One region of the Geobacillus sp. JS12 genome, then DNA from elsewhere that is predicted to be linked to it. Evidence: riboswitches for the same ligand, from Rfam matches in the RefSeq annotation. Region 1 holds a riboswitch; each other region holds the start of a gene.
The links. Region 1 has a riboswitch for cobalamin ahead of metE (5-methyltetrahydropteroyltriglutamate--homocysteine S-methyltransferase). Riboswitches for the same ligand answer to the same signal wherever they lie in the genome.
Positions count from the first base shown of each region.

Region 2: it holds a riboswitch for cobalamin, as region 1 does, so the genes downstream of both, A0V43_RS01895 (ribonucleoside-diphosphate reductase subunit alpha) here and metE (5-methyltetrahydropteroyltriglutamate--homocysteine S-methyltransferase) in region 1, are expected to answer to the same signal.
Region 3: it holds a riboswitch for cobalamin, as region 1 does, so the genes downstream of both, A0V43_RS09295 (ABC transporter substrate-binding protein) here and metE (5-methyltetrahydropteroyltriglutamate--homocysteine S-methyltransferase) in region 1, are expected to answer to the same signal.

Region 1 covers NZ_CP014749.1:3,336,736-3,342,670, forward strand. Annotated here, with positions in the region: gene A0V43_RS16440 (acyl-CoA thioesterase) at 185-625, opposite strand; gene metE (5-methyltetrahydropteroyltriglutamate--homocysteine S-methyltransferase) at 616-2,892, opposite strand; cobalamin riboswitch at 3,032-3,221, opposite strand; gene A0V43_RS16450 (IS1634 family transposase) at 3,334-4,992, shown strand; partial or broken gene A0V43_RS21070 (helix-turn-helix domain-containing protein) at 5,845-5,922, shown strand; gene A0V43_RS16455 (helix-turn-helix domain-containing protein) at 5,905-5,935, shown strand, end outside.
Region 2 covers NZ_CP014749.1:360,790-366,724, forward strand. Annotated here, with positions in the region: gene A0V43_RS01885 (C39 family peptidase) at 1-386, opposite strand, end outside; gene asnB (asparagine synthase (glutamine-hydrolyzing)) at 673-2,580, shown strand; cobalamin riboswitch at 3,159-3,353, shown strand; gene A0V43_RS01895 (ribonucleoside-diphosphate reductase subunit alpha) at 3,485-5,767, shown strand; gene A0V43_RS01900 (ribonucleotide-diphosphate reductase subunit beta) at 5,881-5,935, shown strand, end outside.
Region 3 covers NZ_CP014749.1:1,910,238-1,916,172, forward strand. Annotated here, with positions in the region: gene A0V43_RS09285 (adenosylcobinamide amidohydrolase) at 1-517, opposite strand, end outside; gene A0V43_RS09290 (FecCD family ABC transporter permease) at 514-1,548, opposite strand; gene A0V43_RS09295 (ABC transporter substrate-binding protein) at 1,535-2,491, opposite strand; cobalamin riboswitch at 2,632-2,830, opposite strand; partial or broken gene A0V43_RS09300 (NUDIX hydrolase) at 2,900-3,366, opposite strand; partial or broken gene A0V43_RS21015 (IS982 family transposase) at 3,489-3,897, opposite strand; gene A0V43_RS09305 (IS982 family transposase) at 4,279-5,157, opposite strand; gene A0V43_RS09310 (PH domain-containing protein) at 5,318-5,932, opposite strand.

The sequences.
Region 1 (5,935 bases):
CTTGATTTTTTCTGAACATACCCTATTTACGCTTGTGAGGGAAAATCAACAAGTCCGTGATTTTTGCACATCTTTGTGCAGGAAACCGTATTGCTTGTCAAGTACATGTTGTGGTGAAGAGCCAAAAAGAAAAACGATTTTGTCCTTGACAAAATCGTTTTTCAACAGTCTGGGGTATAAATATTTATACCTTATTGTTTTGCTGATACAGTTGTACGATTTGTTCCTCCTGTTCGCTAATGATGACTTTTGGAACAGGCGTCGGTTTTTTGTTTTGATCGATGGCGACCATCGTCAAAAAGCATGTAGTGGTCAAGTGATGTTCGCCTGTAAATAAATCTTCTGTTTCGACTTTGACGAATACCTTCATGGATGTGCGTCCAGTCGAGTAGACGAATGCTTCGAGTTTTAAAATATCGCCTACTTTCGCGGACGAAATGAAATCAACTTTGTCGATCGAAACGGTGACGACCGCTTTTCGTGCATGGCGCATGGCGGATATTGCTGCAATTTCATCAATATACGCTAAAACGGTGCCGCCAAAAATCGTGCCAAGATGGTTCGTATCAGAAGGCAAAACGAGCCGCATTTGAATCGTTTTTGATTGCTCGACGCTCACTTCCATGACTTCATCCCTCCGTAAGCCAAAAGTCGCTCCCGGTATTCGTGTGCGGCTTCCACCATCGCTTTGAGTGCGGCAATTGCTTCTTTTTCTTTTCGCGTTTTTAATCCGCAATCGGGATTGACCCAAAATTGTTCTGGACGAAGGACGCGAAGCGCTCGCTCGATTTGTTCGCTTATTTCTTTTTTTGTCGGAATGCGTGGGCTGTGAATGTCATAAACCCCTAAGCCGATTTCTTTTTTGTACTCATATGTTTCAAATGCAGCAATAAGCTCACCATGGCTTCGCGATGATTCAATGGAAATGACGTCGGCATCAAGTTTATCGATGACATGCATCATCTGTTCAAACTGTGAATAGCACATATGGGTATGAATTTGCGTTTCCTCTTTCACTGATGAGGTAGCAAGACGAAACGCCATAACGGCATCTTCCCAATAGGATGCGTGTTTTTCCTTTTTCAATGGCAATCCTTCCCGCAATGCTGGTTCATCGACTTGAATGATGCGTATGCCTTTCGCTTCCAAGCGCAACACTTCTTCACGAATGGCCAAGGCGAGCTGTGTCAGCACATGTTTTCGTGGAATGTCGTCGCGAACGAACGACCAGTTTAACATGGTTACAGGGCCTGTCAGCATGCCTTTGACAGGTTTATGGGTCAGCGACTGGGCATATACCGTTTCTTCTACGGTCATCGGTTGTTGGTAGGACACATGGCTAAAAATAATGGGCGGGCGAACACAACGTGATCCATACGATTGTACCCAGCCGTTTGTCGTGCATGCCATGCCTTGCAGCTTTTCACCGAAAAATTCTACCATATCTGTGCGCTCAAATTCCCCATGGACAAGCACGTCGAGCTGCAGTTGCTCTTGAATGTCGATCCATTTTGCGATTTCTTTCTTTATAAAGGACTTATATTGATGATCGTTCCATTCCCCTTTTTTCCACTTCATCCGAGCTCGGCGCACGTCGCTCGTCTGCGGGAAGCTGCCGATTGTCGTTGTCGGCAACAGCGGGAGTTGCAAATGTGATTGTTGTATCTTTCGTCGTTTGCTGTAAGGTGTTCGGCTTACCGGAACGGCTGTGATCTCGTTTATTTGTTCTTGTTGTTTGCGGAACTTGGCTAAATTACTGTTTGTTTGTTCGTCGTATTGGATTAGCTTGTCGATTGTTGTGTTTCCTTTCATATATTCTGTCAGCATACGTATTTCATCTAATTTTTCATCGGCAAATGATAAAGCCCCAGCGAGCTCCGGCGGCAGTGAATGTTCGTGTTTTGTCGTGACAGGGACGTGCAGTAAGCTGCAAGACGGTTGAATGATCAGTTGTTCAGCAACGTTTGCTAGATGGTGAAGGAGCGTCGCTTTTTGGGCAAGCGAACTTTTCCATACATTGCGGCCATCTACAATCCCAGCAACTAATATTTTATCTTTCGGAAATCCATAGGTGTTTATGTTTTTCATGTTTTCGCCATTATCATGTACAAAGTCAAGCCCAATGCCTGCGACAGGTAAAGCAACGATTTCACGATAATGCGACACGCTATCAAAATATGTTTGTAAAATAAGGTTTATATTTGGTACACCGCGATGAAAAACTTCATATACATCACGAAATGCATCGACGATGTCATCGTCTATATCTTGGACGAGAATCGGTTCATCGATTTGGACGAATGACACGCCCGCTTCGCTTAGTTGTTTGAATAATTCTACATAAACAGGAACTAATCGTGCGAGATGTTTGCGCCACTCGTGTCGATCGTATTGCTTAGAAAGCAAAAGAAACGTAATCGGTCCAAGCAACACAGGTTTTGTTTCTAAATCGAATGTTTCTTTTACAAGGTTGTATTCTTTCAATAGGCGATTCTCCACTAATCTTGGCTTTGTTTGTCCAATTTCAGGCACGATGTAATGGTAATTTGTATTAAACCATTTCGTCATTTCAAGCGCATGTTGCCCATTTGTCCCGCGTGCCATCGCAAAATATTGCTCAAGTGTATCGTCTATTTGTTGAAATTGCTCTGGAATATATCCAAACATGAATGCTGTATCTAATACGTGATCGTATAAAGAAAAATCTCCAATTGGAATGAGATCGATTCCTTTCTCCATCTGTTTACGAATCGAATCAAGTCGAATCGCTTCCATCATTTTGGTGCATTGTTCTTTGGTGATCTGCCCATTCCAAAACGATTCTAACGTCTTTTTCCATTCTCTTTTCTCCCCAATGCGTGGATACCCTACATTTGAACTGCGGATGAACATGTGGAAGCACCTCCAGTTATTTGATCCCAATCAAGCAAAAAACCCTCTTCCAACGGAAGGAGGGTATAACTAGCTTGTATTGAGATACGTGAAGTGCCTCAATATCATATGTCCTCACTCCTCCCTATGACGCGTAGGTCGAAAGTGCATACAACAGGCAGGTCTCCTGACTTAGCTTCATCGCTGTTTATCTCCTTCCCATTTCAAATGAAACAGTGGATTGTGATAAACAGCTCTGCATCACAGTGGCGCGACCGTGTTGGATTTTCACCAAACTTCCCTTTTAAGGTTCACCGCATGTGTGAACCACCTGTTGCGTGAACTGATTATTTGGTTGTATAACTCACATTTCGCACCCTTCCGACGAAAATCGGGAGGATTTTTTGTTCCGATGTCGAATGAATCCTTGACACACAAGGAATGTAAAGGAGTTTTTCTCTCATGAATGTGAAAGTCAAAGGGATCTGTCGTAATGATTATTTGAATATAATAAGTGTTCTAGTCAAAAAGCTGGACATCCCCCGCTTGATTGACCATCTTGTCCCCGTCGATCCACAGTGCCAAACACGAGTCAGCGATGCCGTTCAGGCCATCCTTTACAATCTATTTGACGGCCGGCAAGCCCTGGTTCACTTAGAACGATGGGCTCAGGAGATCGATTTAGAGAAACTCATCCGTCCCGGTCTCCAACCTTCCTGGTTGAACGACGATGCCTTGGCTCGTCATCTCGATCGCTTGTATGAGGCCGATATTCACAAGGTCATCAGCACTTGCTTGATTCATATTTATCGCAAAGAAGGCCTTTCCCTCCGAGTCTTTCATGCCGATACGACGGACAAGACGGTTTACGGAGCCTATGAATCGGCCTCGTTGGAGGCTCTGCAGATCACACATGGCTACAACCGCCATCATCGTTGGCAAAAACAGATCGGCTTTGGACTGGTCGGCAACGAGGACGGCATCCCGTTTTACGGCGATGTGCACGACGGCAATCGATCGGATAAGGCGTGGAATCCTGAGGTGCTGTCGCGGATCCACGAACAGTTTAAACAAGCCAAGATCGACGATGAGTGGATTTACGTGGCCGATTCCGCCGCGATGACAAAAGACACCTTGGCGCAGACCAAAGCCGCCCGTGCCTTTTTGATCACCAGAGGCCCTTCATCGCTCCGGATCGTGAAACAGGCGCTCGCGGAGGCCGATTCGCCTCACATCCCGTGGAGCAAACCCTTTACCCTAGCGGAGAGAAACGGCGCTACGTATCGGGTATGGGAAACGGCCTCGACCTATGAAGGCCACTCGGTTCGGCTGATCGTCGTCGAATCGAGCGCCCTCGACCAGCGCAAAGGAAAGACGCTCGAAAAAGAGCGGGTCAAAGAAGCGGAGCTTCTTTGTGAGGAACAAGTCCGTTGGGAGCGCCACCCCTTCTCCTGCCGCGAAGACGCCGAACAAGCCTTGACGTCCCTCAAGGCGTCCCTTCGCCCTCGGTTTCATCGAGTGGAGGCCGCGGTCGAAGAGATCGTGCGTCCGAAAAAACGGCGCGGACGGCCGAAAAAAGGGGCGGAGCCCGAGACGGAGACGCTGTACACCCTTCGCCTAAACGTCGAATTCGACCAACCGGCATGGGAACAGGCAAGACGGAAAGCGTCCCGGTTTGTCCTCGTCACGACCGTTCCGAAGGAATGGAAGGGCCAACAAATGGATGCCCAAGAGATCTTGAAGCTGTATAAAGGGCAAATCTCGGTGGAAATGAACTTCGCGTTTTTGAAAGATCCGTTTTTCACCGATGAGATTTACGTCAAAAAACCGGAACGGGTCGCCGTATTGGGCTATTTGTTTCTGTTGGCCCTAGCGATTTACCGCGTTTTTCAGCGCCGGGTGCGCCAGTTCATCACACCCGAACGTCCGTTAAAGGGTGCGGGAGGCCGCAAGTTGACACGGCCAACGGGACAGGCGATTTTTCAGCTGTTTCAATATGTGAACGTCATCCTGCTGGAGCTGCCAGACGGGCGCATCCAACGCGCACTCGATCGCCCCCTCAACCCGGACCAGCGAAGGATTCTGCAGGGATTGGGCATGGATGAGAGCATCTACGTGTAACGTGATACGGAACGACCAGCGATGGTAAAAAAAGGATTGCCATCGCTCGTTGTGTTGGTCAAAAAGTTATTCTGAAAAACTAAATAAAAAATCCTTCGTTTTGACCTTGTTAGGGTGCGAAATGTGAGGTATAAAATTTAGAATAAAAGAATTTTTGGCTCTTCACCACAACATGTACTTGACAAGCAATACGGTTTCCTGCACAAAGATGTGCAAAAATCACTGATTTGTTGATTTTCCCTCACAAGCGTAAATGGGGTATGTTCAGAAAAAATCAAGTACAACTTTTGGTGAAGAGCCGAATTTTTTGTTTTTTTCAACTGAAATGTTTTTGTGAAGGGGTTTTAAGAGGTATAACGGCATAGTAAGCAGGGATATTTTTTGAGTTAATATTAGTATTTTATGTAAAAATATGTTTTTGTGAAAATGCAGGACTGACGTGTGATTTTCATCCCCGGGTGGAGGGCAAAGTGCGCTGCCCATGGAACTTTTCTGCGAAAACAAAACACCGTTTCTTGTACATTCTTTCAGAAAGCCTTTTCCCTCTTTTCTGAAGAGTGTGCTAAATTTTTTGTGAATTGTTTCGGAGGCTCTTCACCAAAAGTTGTACATGATTTTTTCTGAACATACCCCATTTACGCTTGTAAGGGAAAATCAACAAATCAGTGATTTTTTCAAATCTTTGTGCAGGAAGCTGTATTGCTTGTCAAGTACATGTTGTGGTGAGGAGCCGTTTCGGGCGGAAATTTCCATTTGTTTCAAAGATGGGGAGGAAATTTGATCAAGTTTCACGACTTTGTCATTGACATTCAAATGTATATGGATGGTGGGAAAGACGAGGAGGAGATCCAGATGGATAAGTCGATGAGACACGACATCGCACTGTTTCGGTACAGGATGATCGCTCCGTTGGTGAATGGGCACCTCGACCTGCCTTCCGTTT
Region 2 (5,935 bases), 750 kb from region 1:
CCGGCATGATTCAAGAGCATGGCCAAGCTGGTTACTTCGCATCCCCTCGGCAGTTCCGGAAGCTGAGACAAAAGAGGGGCGTCAATCAGGACGGATGTCCTTAGCGCTTGTTTCTTTGAAGAGGCAGCTGATCGATTCGCCTCCTTTGCTTGATTGCTGGGGGACGGATTGGTTTCTCTGCTGTTTCTGTTCTGTATGAAGGCTTTGATGGCATCGCCTGTCTGGGCCGAACTTGCATAATAGGATAATGAGGCGGCCAATAGCAAGAAACAGGAAATATACAATCCGAGCGACAGTTGATCCATCCTCCCGTTCAGAGGTCTTCTCAAGAGAACAAAACAAAGGGAAACGATGAGAAAAGTCAAAAAAAGGATAAGCGCTAACAAGCCATTCTCAACTCCTTTGTAACACGTGTGTGTTTTTATCGTAACAGATCGATGTGCAAAAATGGTGAAATTCACACTTTCTCCATACTTTATCGTTAATATTATGAGGAACTGAACATCTTGCCGGCAGTTTTCCTGAAAAAATGGAAACAGATTGTTTTTGAAACTTGATGTTGTGTACGATAGAATGAAAGTGTCTTTGTATAAATCATTTTAGTTTCAAACAAAAAGGTTTTTGGTGTTGTTTTTGGATTCTTCTTAGCAAAGTGGAGGGACAATCATCGCCATGTGCGGTTTTATTGGCTGTATTCATGATCGCCCGAGAGCGATTGAGCAAACATGGAAAACAACGTTGATGGAGATGAACCGCCTGATTACGCATCGCGGCCCCGACGATGAGGGGTATTTTTTTGATGAATACGTGAGTTTTGGCTTTCGGCGGCTGAGCATCATCGATCTGGAGGCGGGGCATCAGCCGCTGTCTTATGAAAACGACCGCTATTGGATCATTTTTAACGGGGAAATTTACAACTATCTTGAATTGCGGGAGGAGCTTTCGGCGAAAGGATATTCGTTTGCGACGCATTCGGATACCGAGGTGATTGTTGCCCTTTACAGCGCCGAAAAAGAAAAAGCGGTCGAAAAGCTGCGCGGGATGTTTGCGTTTGTCATTTGGGACAAGCAAGAGAAAACGGTGTTTGCGGCGCGCGATCCGTTCGGCATTAAGCCGTTTTTTTATGCGGAGCAAGGAGATCGCACGTTTTTCGCTTCGGAAAAGAAAAGCATCTTGCTCGCTCTGGAACAGGAGTCGCTAAACGGCGATTCCCTGCAGCATTATTTAACGTTCCAATATGTCCCTGAGCCGCTGACGATGTCGGCCGGCATTTGCAAGCTGGAGCCGGGGCATTATCTCAAGAAACAAGTCGGAAAACCGCTCACCATTCATCGTTATTGGAAGGCATCCTTCGAGCCCATTCGCCAATCGGAAGAGGAGCTTGTCAAGAAAATCCGCGATGCGCTGTTTGATTCGGTCAACGTCCATATGCGCAGCGATGTGCCGGTCGGTGCGTTTTTGTCGGGAGGTATTGATTCATCGTTCATCGTCGCCATCGCGAAACAATTCCATCCGCACCTGAAGACATTTTCCGTCGGGTTTGAGCGGGAAGGGTTCAGCGAAATCGATGTCGCAAAAGAAACCGCAGAGAAGCTTGGGGTAGACAACATTAGCTATGTCATCTCACCGCAGGAGTATATGGAAGAGTTGCCGAAAATTATGTGGCATATGGACGATCCGCTTGCCGATCCTGCGGCTGTGCCGCTGTATTTTGTCGCTCGTGAGGCGAGAAAGCACGTCACGGTTGTGCTTTCCGGCGAGGGGGCGGACGAGCTGTTTGGCGGCTACAACATTTACCGCGAACCAGAGTCGTTGCGGCTGTTTGCGCGCATGCCAAACATCGTAAAAGCGGTGTTGCGGGTGATCGCGAAGATGCTTCCGGACGGAATGAAAGGAAAAAGCTTTTTGGAGCGCGGAACGACGCCGCTTGAAGAACGGTATGTCGGCAATGCGAAAATCTATAGCGAAAAGGAAAAAGCGGCGTTGCTCAACACGTACCAAGAGGGGCGCGAATATACGGCGGTGACGGCTCCTTTTTACCGCGAAACGCTTCATGACCCACCCGTCAACCGGATGCAGTATATTGATATTCATACATGGCTAAGGGGCGATATTTTAGTCAAAGCGGACAAAATGACGATGGCCCATTCGCTTGAGCTGCGCGTTCCCTTTTTAGACAAAAAGGTATTTGAGGTTGCTAGGCAAATCGCCCCTAACATGAAAACAGCCAACGGCACGACGAAATATATTTTGCGCAAAGCGGCTGAGGGCATCGTACCGGATCATGTGTTAAACCGGAAAAAATTAGGGTTTCCCGTGCCGATTCGCCACTGGCTGAAAAACGAAATGTATGACTGGGCGAGACAGCTCATCAACGAAAGCGAAACCGATCATCTGTTCCATAAGGACGTGCTCTATCGGCTGCTGGATGAACATGCCCGCCACAAGGCGGACCATAGCCGCAAGCTGTGGACGGTCTTGGCGTTTATGGTTTGGCATCAAGTCTATGTGGAAAAGAAGTACGATTTTGCTCCATCCGCACAAAGCGAGAAGCGGCCAGCGTCTGTTTTGGAGGCGTAGCAGGGAAATGAAGCGTCCCGGAGCTCAGTCGGGACGCTTGTTCATCGAAAGAGGCTGATTTCCGAGCGAAGGAATTTATATAGATGCAATTTGAAGCTTTAACATTTGTAGCTTTTACCGAGCATTTGATCGACTGTCGGGCGACCGAACAACGCCGCTTTCAGACCCATGTATGGGTCTGTGAAGCGGGTGGTTGTTCGGTCTTCCGTTACGCCTTGGCGTGACGGAGGCAAGCCTGTGGCTTGCCTTCGACAGTCGAAAAATGGACAAGTGACTTTTCCATCAAGGATATGTTAAACTTTTTCGTTGCATCTATATAGTTCGTTTTGATGTTCGATTTTGATGGGCGGTTGAGATTGGGCGTTTGAATCCCATTTTGCGTCCCCTCCTTCATATGATTCGTACATGGTGAATCGTAGCAAGTTTTTATGAACGAAATATGAACAAGGAACGATTTTTATGTGGAAGAGAAAATTTGATTCACTCACTCTTGCAATTTTCCCGGTTTTGGTATATGCTTGTTCCATCAGGATGCTAAATACTATATATTGGTTTTGAAGTCTTGTTGTACAACTACATATCGTTCTGCCAAGCAATGGTGTCCATCAGGACTTAATAGGGAATCCGGTGCGAATCCGGAACTGCCCCGCAACTGTATGTGCGGACGAAATGGGATGGCCACTGGCGGCAAGAGCCGTTCGGCGCGCCGCTGGGAAGGCCCCAAAGTAGGACGATGCACGAGTCAGGAGACCTGCCTTGCTTGGAACGTTTCATGTTCTTCGGGGTGTGAGAAGATGAAACGATAGGGGAAAAGAAAAAGGGTTTCGTATGCCTTTTTTCCGTCTGTCGTTTCATCCGCTCGCCTGCCCGAGCGGATTTTTTTATGGAAGGAGAGGGGAAACGAATGACCGTATTGACGAAAATGATCATCCTCGATGACCAAGGGAAGCCGGTTTCGTTTTCACGTGAAGAGTTTGCGTCGCTGATTGGGCAAGCCGCCGCTGGATTTGGCCGTCTGTCGCTTGATGAATACGTCGAGCGTGTTTGGCAGCTTCTCAGTCGAAAGGAGTCCGTCACGGTAGAACAGCTGCACCAAACGGCTATTTTGGAAGGACTTTCTTACATTGATGAAGATGAGCCGGAATGGACGTTTGTGTGCGCCCGGCTGTATTTGCAGAAACTGTACCGCGAGGCGGCACGGCAGCGCGGGTACGATGAACGCGAGCGGTATGGCGATTTCTACGCGCTGCTTGTTGCGCTGACAGAACAAGGGGTGTACAGCCCGTTCTTGCTTGAACGTTATACGAAAGAAGAAATTGATGCCATCGGTGCGTTTCTTGATCCGGAGAAGGACAAGCTGTTTACGTACATTGGGCTGCGCACGCTCGCGGATCGGTATTTGGCCCGCGATTATGAGCGACGGCTGTATGAATTGCCGCAGGAGCGGTTTTTGGTCATCGCCATGACGCTCATGGCGAATGAACCACCCAAGCGGCGCCTTGAGCTCGTGAAGGAAGCGTATTGGGCGTTAAGCAACTTATACATGACTGTGGCGACGCCGACGCTTGCTAATGCCGGGAAGTCGTACGGCCAGCTGTCGAGCTGCTTTGTCGACACGGTCGATGACAGCTTGCAAGGGATTTATGACAGCAACACCGACATCGCCAACTTGTCGAAATCGGGCGGCGGCATCGGCGTTTATTTGGGGAAAATCCGTTCGCGCGGCAGCGACATTAAAGGGTTCAAAGGGGTCTCCTCCGGCGTCATCCCGTGGATGAAGCAGTTGAACAATACAGCGGTGAGCGTCGATCAGTTGGGACAGCGAAAAGGGGCCATTTCCGTCTATTTGGATGTATGGCATAAAGACATTTTTGCGTTTCTCGATGCGCGGCTCAACAACGGCGACGAACGGCTGCGGACGCATGATTTGTTCACCGGCGTTTGCATCCCTGATTTGTTCATGGAGCAAGTCGAACAGCGCGGCGACTGGTATTTGTTTGATCCGCATGAAGTGCGGAAGGTGATGGGGTTTAGCTTGGAGGATTTTTATGATGAGGAAAAAGGGTGCGGGAGTTTCCGCGAGAAATACTGGCAATGCGTCAACGAACCAAGGCTGTCGAAAGAAAAAGTGCCGGCGATCGACGTGATGAAAAGCATCATGCGCAGCCAGCTCGAGTCGGGGACGCCGTTTATGTTTTACCGCGATGAAGTGAACCGGCAAAATCCGAATCGCCATCTCGGGATGATCTACTGCAGCAACCTTTGCACGGAAATCGCGCAAAACCAAAGCCCAACGGTGATGAAGCGGCAATATGTAAAAGACGGGATGATCATCATTGAGAAAATCCCAGGCGATTTTGTCGTCTGCAATTTATCGTCGATCAACTTGGCGCGGGCGGTGACCGATGGGGTTTTAGCGCGGCTCATCCCGATTCAAATGCGGATGCTCGATAATGTCATTGATTTAAACAATATTCCGGTGCTGCAGGCCGGCCTGACGAACGAAAAATACCGCGCTGTCGGGCTTGGAACCTTTGGCTGGCATCATCTTTTGGCGTTAAAAGGTATTCGCTGGGAGTCGGAGGAAGCGGTCCGCTATGCCGACGAGCTGTATGAAACGATCGCGTATTTGGCGATTCAAGCGAGCATGGAGCTCGCCAAAGAGAAAGGGAGCTACCCGGCGTTTCCGGGGTCGGACTGGCAGACGGGCGCTTATTTTGAGCGGCGCGGCTACGAAAGCCACGGTGAATTGGATTGGGATCGGCTGAAGCAAGATGTGGCCCGCTACGGGATGCGCAACGGCTATATCATGGCCATCGCCCCGAACGCATCGACGTCGATCATCGCTGGCAGTACGGCAAGCATTGATCCCATTTTCTTAAAAGTATACGCCGAGGAAAAGAAAGATTATAAGATTCCCGTTACGGTGCCGGATTTAAACGAACAGACGACATGGTATTACAAATCGGCGTACCATATCGACCAACGTTGGAGCATCAAGCAAAACGCCGCCCGCCAGCGCCATATCGACCAAGCCATCTCCTTTAACTTCTACGTCATGAACACGATTAAGGCAAAAGAGCTGCTCGATTTACATTTGACGGCATGGAAGTCGGGGTTGAAAACGACGTATTACGTGCGTTCGACATCGGGGACGATCGACGAGTGCGATTCTTGCGCGAGCTGACCATGGGGCGCAACAAACGCCTTTGGTCGGGCTTTCCCTTCCTTGTGCGGGAGGGGCGTCCGCGGTTGGTCGCGCATCACGATACTTGAAAGAGAAAGGAAGGAATCGACACCATGACGATCCGCTTAGTCAAACGGCCGATTATGGATCCAGAGGCGCCGAACCGTT
Region 3 (5,935 bases), 1.4 Mb from region 1:
CATCCATATGGTTCGTCGGCTCATCCAGCAAGAGCAGCTGCGGCTTTTGGGCAAGCGCCCGCGCCAAATAGGCGCGCTGCCGCTCGCCGCCGCTTAGCCGCTCAAGCGGCTCATCGATTTTATCAGCCAAGCCGACCGCACGAAGCGCTTCTTGAACCGCCGCTTCATCCTCTTTTGTCCACGTCGGAAACAAGCCGCGCTGATGGGCGTAGCGGCCGAGCGCCACCGTTTCTCTCACCGTATAGCCGGCCGCCGCCTCCACTGTCTGCGGCAGGACGGCGGCAAACCGCGCCCATTGCTTCGCAGACAGCGCCAAAAGCGGCTGGCCATGAATCTTGATCTCACCGCTGGCAAGCGGAAGCTCTTTGCAAATGAGTTTCAGCAGCGTCGTTTTTCCGCTGCCGTTCGGCCCGACGATGCCAAAAAGCTCCCCTTTTTCCACGGAAAACGTCACACGATCAAGCACTTGCTTTGGTCCATACCGATGCGATACGGCCCGCACCTCGAGCATCATCATCCCATCTTTCGCTTCATTTTTCGGAAAAACAAGACGGCAAATAGCGGGGCGCCGATCAGCGCGGTGATGACGCCGATCGGCAGTTCGCGCGGTTCGATGATCGTCCGCGCCGCCACATCGGCAAGCACAAGAAACGCCCCGCCATACAAGAGCGACAGCGGCAGCAGCACCCGGTAGTTTGGCCCGCACACAAGCCGAACCATATGCGGAACAACGAGCCCAACAAAACCGATCGTCCCGGACACCGACACCGCCGCGCCGGTGAGCAGCGCCGCCGCCGTCAAAATGATGACTTTTCGGCGCGTAACATCAACGCCGACATGAAGCGCCGCCGCCTCGCCAAAAGCAAACGCGTTCAACTCGCGGCCGTTGGCGAGAAGCACCGCCGCGCCGATGAGAAAAAACGGCAACAAAAGCCCGCTGTATTTCCAGCCGCGCATCGCGACGCTTCCCATCAGCCATGAGATGATTTGCCGCAATTCTTCCCCGGTCAAAGCGATCATCAGTGAAATGAACGCGCTGAAAAACGCGCCGAAGATAATGCCGGCTAAAATGATCGTCTCAACCGACAGCTGCGGCTCAACCGCGCGAGTGAACGCCAAAACGGCGACAAGCGTCGCCATGCCGCATAAAATGCTCACGATCGGCAGCGTGAACGTGCCAAAGAGCGGCCATTGCCAGCCGAGAAAGATGACGAGCACCGCCCCGACCGAGGCGCCGGACGAGACGCCGAGCGTGTACGGATCGGCGAGCGCATTTTTTAACAGCCCTTGAAACGCGGACCCGGCCAGCGCCAATGACGCCCCGACCAAAAAAGCGAGCACGACGCGCGGCAAGCGGATCGCCATCACGATCGGCACCCAATCGGCCGGAATGTCAGACGGAAGCGGCATACCAAACCATTCGGACGCAAGAATGCGAACAATAGAAGAAAAGGGAATCGACAGCGATCCTGTCGATATCCCTACGAGCAACGATAACATGGCCGCCGTGACGGCCAATATATACATCCACGTTTTACTTGAACACATCCGGGTAAATGGCTTTGGCAAGTTCCTCGACCCCTTCGACAAGGCGCGGACCCGGGCGGCTTACTAAGTCGGTGTTGACGTCATACACCCGCTTGTTTTTCACCGCCGGCACGTCTTTCCAAGCGGCGCGCGCAAACACTTGCTTCGCTCCGCCGTATGTGGTGATGATGACGTCCGGCTTATAGGCCACTGCTTTTTCTTCCGTCACCATCGGCCAGCCTTCCAAGCTGCCGGCGACGTTTTTCGCTGAAATCACTTGAAGCATCTCATCCATAAACGTCCCTTTGCCGGCTGTATAAATTTGCGGCGGCGGCGACACTTCAATCCAGACGTTCGCTTGTTTGTCCGCCGGGATTTGTTTCGCTTTTTCTTGAATTTGCGCAAGCTTCTCTTTCATATCCTTAATCACTTGCTTCGCTTTGTCTGTCGTCCCGGTCGCTTTGCCGATCAATTCGATGGACGCATACACATCGTCGAACGACTTCGCGTCATTCACGACAAGCACGGTGATGCCGGCGTCTTTCAATTGCTTGAGGCCATCGCGCGAGTTATGGGCGCTTGACGCGTGGGCCAAGACAAGGTCGGGTTGGAGCGAAATGATTTTCTCGACGTTGAATTCCATGCCGCCGATTTTCGTTTTCGTTTTGACGTCTTCCGGATAATTGTCAAAATCGCTGACGCCGACGATCTTATCGCCCAACCCCAACGCATAGGCGATTTCCGTATTGCTTGGGATGAGCGAGACGATCTTTTTCGGTTCCGCTTTGATCGTGACATCCTCGCCAAGCCCGTCTTTCACCGTCACCGGAAACGCCGCTTGTTCCGTTTTCGGTTCTTCTTTTTTCGCAGGCTCGGTGCTGCCATTCGCCCCGCCGCAGCCGACGAGCACGGCGGCCAAAAGGAAGAACACCGCCACCACCGCCGGCCATGTCCAACGTTTCATCCGTCATTCCCCCTTCAGTGATGTATGTACAATAAAAAACGCCCATTCCGCCTAAATCTGGGAATGAGCGCGAAACAGACCGCCAATGGGCACAACAATGCCCTGTACGACTGTTTCCGCGTCTCACCCCCGAAGATTCGGAAACTGCGGCAAGCAAGGCAGGTCTACTGGCTCATGCTTCATCCTACTCTGAAGCCTTCCCGTACGGAAAACAGCGCAAGCCATCTGTCCGTACAGTGGCGATTTCATTTCGTCCGCATTGACAGTTGCGGGGACAGCTCCGGATTCCCACCGGATTCCCTATTAAGCCTTTTCGGCACCTTGCTGCGAATGGATTCAGTTATGGGATATGGACATTTTTATAATAATGCAGCGTTTAGCATTTGACAACTATGAATTTACAGCACTTCACCTTCCCACTCTTGTAGATAATCGAGACGGATTCATGACCCATGCTTCATACGGAACAGAGCATCCCCTTTTCATCGCATCGAGCACCCGCGATTTCAAATGCGGCCATGTCACATATTCATCAATATTCGACTCATCGATCAACACAAACTTCGCCTCTTGAATTTCCTCAGGCTGGGAAAAACGTTTCCTTTCACATATGTCGCTTTAAATGCAATGTTTATGATATTTTTAGTTTCATTGTAGTACACGCCGCTGACCCCAATGAGACGGATGTCAACGCCAGTCTCTTCATGCACCTCACGATGAACGGCCCGATCGAGCGGCTCGCCCGGTTCAACTTGTCCACCCGGCATTTCCCACGTATCGGAGCGGTCATAGCTTTTAACAAGCAAAACCTCTCCCGTGTCATTCGTAATATAGGCTGAAACGGTGATAATGGCTTGTTGGTGTTTATCCATCAAGCTCTCCTCCTACATCGCGGAATGATCCTAGCTCTCTCCTGCAGAAAAAAAGCAGCTGCCCCATCTATACTGCCATCTTGAAAAAAATAAGGAAAATCCGTGGTGCTAGTTGAACATTAACGCCTCACGTGATGACACAGCGCAAGAGGGACAAGATCTCCACAACAGCATAGGCATGATGTTGTCCGTGCCTCGCTAGTTGGTGACGGATCTATTAGAAAAACTCTATTTAACGGAAAAACGGAGCAACCGACAACAACAGTTATATCGAGAGCGTTCAGGGAACATCTCCCTAGTGAATAAGTTTCCAATGACATACTGATACCCTGCTCGTTCCGAAGTAAAACAAAACAACTTTCCAAGAATATGAATGGCGATTATGACCCATTTCCTTGCTTTAACAAATGACGATTTCAGCGCTACAATACATTTAGAGCCGCCAGACAGTTGCGCTGATACCAAGAACAAGATCGCCGTATATTGCTTTTGAATTTCCGCTTGATCCGTTGTAAAATGAAGACGCTCTTGTATGGGATATTTCTCCTTTCTAATGTTAGGTGAGCACTTTCATTTTAAAAGGAGATTTTCATACAAGGACTATTTTTATGCTCGTCTGATTTTATCTAGCACCACGGGTAACTAAACATCATGCAATACATATCTTTTTATATATATTCAGAATTTAACTTCTTCTTATAATTGATAACGCGGTAAAAATAGAGTGTAAATTAAAAATTTCCAAACCTATATTTTAATATTCCTTCTGTGTCTTAAAACACTTAATTCAAAAAAGTGTTTATCCACCAGACTCTCGGCATACTCGCATTATATACTGGCTTGAACATTAATACAAAACCGTGGAAATTCTTTATTACAGCTTATATACCTTAAACCCGTGGTGCTAGTTGAGCGCTAGCGCTCAACTAGCCCGAGAACAACAAGTGAGTAAGCCAGTAAAATACCATCCAGTGCCGTTTCAAATCCAGAAACCGAGTTCGCGCGAATCTTGGTGATCCGATACGAATCGACTAAAATCGAAAACACGGTTTCCACCACTTTACGTTTTCGCTTCATCCATTGTTTCCATGCATCCGATTGGCGAATTCGCTGATTGTTTCGGACGGGCGTCCAAAACGCGACTCGGTGCTCTTCGTACAGCTTCTTTCGCAGCGTTTGGCTGATATACCCTTTGTCACCGAAGTTATACGGATGTGGAATTTGCGTCATGACGGTTTCAGCGGCCACCCGGTCGTGACAAGACGCTTCGGTGATAACATATCCCATCGGCAGCCCTTGATCAGTCACTTGAAGGTGCAGCTTCAATCCGTAGTACCATTGCTTTTTGGAAGCGCAATATCCGATGTCTGCCATCTCTTGAAATTGTTTGACGCGATGCATTCTTGCCGTATGGCACAACGGGAGCGGCAAGCTGTCAACGACGGCATAGGCATGATGTTGACCGCGTTTTGCCAGCTCATGACGGATCCATTTGATGGCGAAACCAAGCGCCCGGCAACGGCGGTTGTATCGGGAGCGTTCAAGAAACGAGCCGTTTGTGAACAAATTTCCCGTGACAAAACGATGCCATGCCCGTTCGGATGTAAAACCGAGCAGCTTTCCTAAAAGATGAATGGCGATGATGACAGCGTCCTCTTGCTTTACCAAATGGCGATTTCGACGGTGAAGATGCACCTGAATGCATGAAAGTTGAGCAGAAACAAAAACGAAAATGGCGGCATATTGCTTTTGAATCTTGGCTCGATCTGTAGTAAAATGAAAGTGCTCTTGCATGGGGATTCTCCTTTCGAATGGCAGGTCGCACTTTCATTCTACAGGAGATCCGCCAGCAAGGGCTATTTTTATGCTTGCTCAAGTTTATCTAGCACCACGGGTTAAGGAAAGATACCTCGCCTCTGGCACGGCGTCTTTCCCCGATACAACCTTCATCTCGTCACTGTTGAATATATTTGTCAAACACAAAGCCGAAATCCTTCACCGTATAGTTCTTTTTCGCTTCCGTCAGCCAGCGAAAAGCGTATTCATTCACGGCTTGAAAATCCGCCGACACATTGGCGCCGTCACCGCGCATGTTGGCCAACACCTTGGCCGCCAGTTCCAAACTCCGCTCCGCATAGTTGAACTTCGTTTCGTTTTCATGGCAAATGTCCGCGATCGCCAGCAGCGATTTATACAAATCTTTCAGTTCCTCAATATGCTTTTTATGCACATCAATGGAGTAGGAATGTGATCCAATTTTAAATTTAATTTCCGCGTCCAAATCGACCGTCCCGGCCGTCTCAAGCGACACGTCGGAAATCGGATGCTTGTAGTAATCGTAGCGGCGCAGCGTCCGTTTTTTGCTCGCGGCGCTCGTGCCGTCCAAATGAATGAGCGCGCGGTTGGTGAAGCAATATTCATCGGATTTCGACTTGATGAGAAAATAGATTTTTTCTCCATCCTCGTGCATCACATAATCATCGGCATCCACTTTGTCGTAGTCTTTCGGCTGAATAACCGAGCCGATGTCGCTTAGCCCAAGCACATCGGCGGCGACTTTTCCAAACATGCT